One region of the Aminipila sp. genome, then DNA from elsewhere that is predicted to be linked to it. Evidence: riboswitches for the same ligand, from Rfam matches in the RefSeq annotation. Region 1 holds a riboswitch; the other holds the start of a gene.
The links. Region 1 has a riboswitch for cobalamin ahead of RTW14_RS11520 (energy-coupling factor ABC transporter permease). Riboswitches for the same ligand answer to the same signal wherever they lie in the genome.

Region 1 (3,184 bases):
TGGGTATTTCTCTAAATATTATAAGTGAAAGGATAACACCTATAAAAGGAGCAACCGCATAATACATACTTGTCTTAGCAGCACCAAGCTCCCTCTGTGCATATACATAGAAATAAATGCTCAATCCATATGCTACAAAACCCAATAGTAACGTTTCCAATACATAAATTAGATCTACATTTGTTTCTTTAAGTATTAATGCGATTATAAGGGCTCCAGTACCTGACCCTATGCCTTTTATAATAACAACCTGTAATGGATTTTTAAAAGATAATTTTCTTGTACAATTATTTTCAAATCCCCAACAGACGCAGGCAAATATAACATACATTGATCCCCAAGAGAATGAAAAGCTGTCCTTTTCTTCTGCTACTAAAAGCATGCTAGCCACTGTCATAAGGGAAATAGACAGCCACAATCTCTTGGAAATTATTTCTTTGAAAATAAACATCGCAATTATGGACGTTGCGACAATTTCAAAATTATTTAAAAGCGATACATTTGCTGCTGTAGTTCGAGACAATCCCACCATTAAAAATATGGGGGCAGATATATCTAAAACTACCATAGCTATTATATATGGCAAATCATTTTTGTTTAAATTTTTTTCTATGTTTTCTTTGCTAATCACTCTTTGAATAAGCCATACTATACTCAATCCTATTCCGGCTCCCAGATATAAAAGTGAAGCCATCATAGTTGGCTGCACATGATCCAGAAGCAATTTAGAAATAGGAGAACTAATTGCGTACGTAGATGCTGCAAGGATTGCAAAAAATATAGATTTACTATTATCTCCATATTTAAACATATCTATTTTTCTAGCCAATTTATTTTTTATCTGATTTCTGATATTTTTTTCTTGCCACTAAGTATCCTAATCCAAAGAAAAATATCCCTGAACCAGTTGCTGCCTGCAGACAGAAAAGCAAGGATTCAGTTTCACCTCCAGGTGGTTCCAATATTGGTGATGCCCAAGCTACATATCCAGGATCTATTGTTGAAATAGCGTCTTCAGCAGCCCCATCAGCCCCACCAAATTCAGAATCATGTATGGTTGCAAGTGGTATAATTGCTATAAGTGCACATGCGATTAAGCATAAAATTATAATCTTAGTGTTTTTTGTTAAATGCATTTTGTTACCTCCTAACATACTGCCTTAAGAGTCCCATAGTATCCCAACGACTCCAACTCAGGCTGTGCAAAGCTTTCAAGCCCCTTCATTACAACTACGGCTATAAGTCCCTCTATAACTGAAAGAGGAATCTGAGTAATTGCAAATATGCCTAGAAACTCAACTAAGGAAGCTGTGAATCCTCCCACCTGTGATGGATGAGCTAACGCCAACTGTACGGCAGTCACACAATATGTAAATAAATCTCCAAGACAAGCTGCTAAAAATACGCCAAACGATTTAGGTGCTTTCATTTTATTGCAAATCGTATAAACTGCAAAGGAAACAAATGGTCCTGCTATAGCCATTGAAAAAGTATTTGCTCCAAGTGTAGTAAGCCCGCCATGAGCAAGTAAAATAGCCTGGAAAAGTAATACGATTAGTCCGATTATACACATAGCCGATGGTCCAAATAAAATGGCGCCTAGTCCTGTTCCTGTAGGATGTGAACTGCTCCCTGTTACGGATGGAATCTTTAAAGCTGATAATACAAACGCATATGCTGCTACCATAACTAATATCAGCAGCAATTTTCTATCGTGTGCAATGGTTTTCTTTATGGATATAAAACCTGCCACCACAAATGGTACACATATTACACCCCATATAATACAATAATTTAATGGAAGATATCCCTCCATGATGTGCATTGCACTGGAAAGAGTAGGTACCGCTAATACTATAGCAACTACCATGCTCAAAACAAACAATGCTCGTTCTGTTCTTGTTTTTTTCATTATAATTATTCCTCCTAAATAAAAAATCGCCATTCTGAACATACAGAATAGCGTAATACGGGAGCCGACAATAAGCCCCACTTATTACACTTATTCATCGTCCGTAAAAAAAGTGTAACTTCTGTTATGATCGCATGACCAAACAGAATCCGATACTTTAGGCAGGTCTTCTGGCTTTGGTTTCAACGTTATACTTTCCCTTCCCATTTTCACAGTGGCTAATAAAGTATAACTCATCCATTACAGCGGCGTGACCGCGTGGGCATTTAACCCAACTTCCCTATTCTCCCGGCAGGAATTTCCGGGCACCTATAGTATTTCAATTGTCGAAATATATTGTAACACTAAAATAGGGGGTCATACAACCCCCTAAATGCATTCTATCAACTTATTGCATCAATTTCACAACAAATTGCACTTTTTTATATCCCAAAGAATTTTGCCGCATCCTCCAGTGTCTTTTTAATGTCTGATTCTGTGTGGGCATTTGATATAAACATTGCCTCAAACTGAGCAGGAGCAAAGTAATTCCCACTATTCATCATGTGTTGAAAATATTTTGCATACTGTTTTAAATCGGATTTTTTTGCAGATTCATAATCTGTAACAGGCCCGCTTGTAAAGAACAAAGTTCCAATAGAACCTATATAATTTATCGTACAATTCGCCTTTGCCGTTTCAATAATCTCTGCAAGGCCTCCGTATAACATTTCTCCCAAAGCATTTATATGTTCATAAACGCCAGGATTTTCATTCAAATAGGTAAGCTGTGCTATACCTGCAGCCATGGCTACTGGATTTCCACTCAGAGTACCTGCCTGATAAACTTTTCCTACTGGTGCTACACACTCCATGATTTCGCGCTTACCGCCATAAGCGCCTACAGGCATTCCTCCGCCAATTATTTTTCCGAAAGTAGCCATATCCGGAGTTACTCCAAAAAGTTGCTGTGCACCACCAGGTGCTAATCTAAAACCGGTTATAACTTCGTCAAAAATAAGTACCGTTTTGTTTGCATCACAAATATCACGAAGCTGTTTTAAAAAGCCATCTTTCGGAAGCACAACACCCATATTAGCTGCAACTGGCTCAATGATAACAGCTGCAACATCTCCCTTATATTCTTCAAAAAGTTTTTCTACACTATCCAAATCATTATACTTTGCAGTCAGCGTGTCTTTAGCACAATTAGCTGTAACACCTGCGCTGTCTGGTGAGCCACCCTCTGCAATCAGTGCTGAACCCGCTTTAACTAAAAGGCCGTCACTGTGC
Region 2 (3,184 bases), 150 kb from region 1:
GTTATCTGTGACCAGGTGGCATTAAATCAGAGGAAACTTTCAAAAAGAACAAAGGTGGCGGCAACAATGATTTTGTTACTCATACCACTTACTATTTTTTTGGGAATATATTATTTAAATGACCGCAAGTATTATTTTATATCTATGTTAATCATACTGGAAACCATGCTGCCCTTTGTCATGATTTTCGAGGATAGAAAACCTCAGGCAAGAGAACTCATTATTATTTCGGTTTTGTGTGCCATTGGGGTAGCAGGGAGATGTGCATTTTTTATGCTGCCTCACTTTAAACCAATTGCAGCTGTCGTCATTATTGCAGGAGTTGCTTTTGGAGGGGAAACGGGGTTTCTGGTAGGAGCTTTAATCGCTTTTGCATCAAATATCTTTTTCGGACAAGGACCCTGGACTCCATGGCAGATGTTTGGGTTCGGGGTTATCGGATTCTTGGCGGGTGTACTCTTCCGTAAGGGAATTTTAAGAAGCAATAAGATATCATTGGCAATTTTTGGAGGACTGGCGACATTTTTTATTTATGGTGGAATTTTAAATCCAGCATCCGTATTAATGTTTTATACCAAACCTACTGCAGAGATGTTTATATTAGCCTATGCCAGAGGGGTTCCTGTTGATTTGGTTCATGCATCATCAACCGTATTTTTCTTGTGGATTATGGCAGAGGCTATGCTGGAAAAGCTGGACCGGATTAAGGTTAAGTATGGGTTGATAGAGGATTGATATTACCAATCTTTAAATAAACTAAAAGAATAGAAATGTAGAAATTTGTAGAACATTGCAGAACTTTGCTTGACATTATTTACATATTAATGTTACCATTAAAAGTATAATTTAATAAAACATTTATGTTCTGCAAGCTAAAGTCTAGTATGTTAAATTTAACTAAGGTGACGATGAGCTATGCAGCTAAGAGGGAAGCAGGTTAGAATCCTGCGCGGTACCGCCGCTGTAAACGGGTAGTTTCTCCTATATGCCACTGAAATGTTTTCGGGAAGGCAGGAAGAAACGGTGATACGTGAGCCAGAAGACCTGCATAGAATGTTAGGAGCGAGCTGACGGGTAATCGGCAGAGTGATGAAAATATTTGTATTTTCCTTATACTATTAAACATATTACATACAGAAAAAAACGGACTGTAGCATTTTGCTACAGTTTTTTTGTTTTATTAATTCTCTTGTTTTATTGTAAATAATAAGGAATCTTAAATATAAGCCACAGATAATAAGGGGCGTATTACAGAGAAAACGGACTGTAGCAGAAATGCTGCAGTTTTTTTGTATAATGGAAAATATCGTTAGATTTTCTATTATACAAAAAAGGAATTGCAGAGTGGCGAAGCCACATTTTGTTACCTTTTTATGGGATGAAAACAGGTAAATAACTACTTGGTAACGCTTACGCGATGATTTATAGATATAAATAATGTTTAAATGAAGGAGAAAATAAAAAGGCAATGAATAAAAGAAGTAAATTACTAAAAAAGGGAATGTCATTTTTATTAATACTGATCATGGCGTTTACCATGATACCCATGACTGCTTTTGCAGATAGTACAGATAAAATAACGGTTTATGTAACAATAAGTTTGGAAGGCCAATTCCAATTATCAAAAGATGGAATAACTGGTATGGTGGAGGTACCAATTACTCTTGATAAGGGAAGCACAGCATTTGATGCACTTGTAGAAGCTCATAAATTACACCATGAGGATGGTGCGTCTGGACTTAACGCTAATGAAAATAAATCTATTTCAAAATTCTGGGGTAAAACCAGTACTTCTATTGGATATTTTGCCAATGGCAAAATGGTGATGAATATAGAAGAACCTCTGTCAGATGGTGATGACATTGAAGGAACTGTATATAAAGACTGGGCTTCAGATACCTATGCCCGCTTTGACAAGCAAAGTGCAACTGTTACTGCAGGGGGAGCTCTACCAATTGCGCTTTTAAGTAATGTTATTACGACTCCAGATTGGAAAGGAGGAATGATGGCAGGAGGTTCTGCGGATCAGCCTCTTGCAGGTGCAAAAATTTTAGTTAGTGACAGCACATCTTGCAATATTCCGTATGATGGTAGCAAGAATTGGGTTACTGATGAGAAAGGAAAAGCAGTCATTTCTTTTGAAAGTCCAGGTACCTATTATATTTCAGCGGATAAAGAAGGAAAGAATTTAATTCCACCAATTTGTAAAGTAACGGTTACCGCACCTGTAACGGATGAAGAAAAAACTCAAATCGTGAGTCAGGATATGTCTGCTCTGAGTTTTGAAGATATTAAAGGACAGAATACTTCTATAGATGAAGTCGAGAAAAATTTAGATCTGCCTATTAGTGGTAATAGCGGTAAAACTTCTATTTTGTGGACGTCAGAAGATGAATCCGTTATAAAAAATGATGGGACAGTTATTCGTCCAGTTGGTGCAAATAAAACCGTTAAAATGACAGCTAAAATATCTTATGGAAGTATATCTGATACAAAATCATTTGATATTACAGTTAAAGGGTATGGAACAGAAGAAGCTGAAAGTTTACTAAATGAGGCAGTAACAAAATTACCAAGTAAAATCACACCTAATGAATGGGATGGCGACTACAAAAAAGATAAAAATATTATATCTTTAGTCCGTGAGGAGTTGGCTAAAATAAATACTTCTATAAAAGTCTCCGATATATGCACACCGGGAGATCAGACACAGATTACGGAAAACGGAGATATTACATATGGTTCAAAAAGAGTAAAGAAAGACGTTGTTTTTAGCTTAGAATTAGGTGGGGTTACAAAAGAATATAAGGCAAATGTTACTGTTAATGCTAAATCTGCCACAAAGGTAGAAGCACTAAGTGGAGATTGGATTACTTTTGACTTAATAAAAAATCTCAATACAACAAATAGTGGAATTGTTTCAGATTTAAATTTGCCTAAAGAGGATAGCAAAGGATATTATACAGAAATAGAATGGACGTCCAGTGACAGCAATATTATTTCTATTGGTGATTACACGGTGAACGGTAAGTTTACGGCGAAGGTGACAAGGCCAAAGCTTGGGCAGCAGGATGCAAAGGTGACTCTTACTGCAAAAATAAATCCTGGGGCATACTGGAGTTATGGTATGGCTCCGGGAGGACCGATGCCTAACCCTGCTTATGGAGAAAAAACGTTTAATCTG

Region 2: another riboswitch for cobalamin. It lies ahead of RTW14_RS10875 (immunoglobulin-like domain-containing protein); the one in region 1 lies ahead of RTW14_RS11520 (energy-coupling factor ABC transporter permease).

The regions. Positions count from the first base shown of each region.
Region 1 is NZ_DAMBYD010000007.1:201,226-204,409, forward strand. Features, by position in the region: gene RTW14_RS11510 (DMT family transporter) at 1-811, opposite strand, end outside; gene RTW14_RS11515 (energy-coupling factor ABC transporter substrate-binding protein) at 831-1,136, opposite strand; gene RTW14_RS11520 (energy-coupling factor ABC transporter permease) at 1,148-1,912, opposite strand; cobalamin riboswitch at 2,056-2,240, opposite strand; gene hemL (glutamate-1-semialdehyde 2,1-aminomutase) at 2,335-3,184, opposite strand, start outside.
Region 2 is NZ_DAMBYD010000007.1:53,357-56,540, reverse strand. Features, by position in the region: gene RTW14_RS10880 (energy-coupling factor transporter ATPase) at 1-735, shown strand, start outside; cobalamin riboswitch at 899-1,066, shown strand; gene RTW14_RS10875 (immunoglobulin-like domain-containing protein) at 1,469-3,184, shown strand, end outside.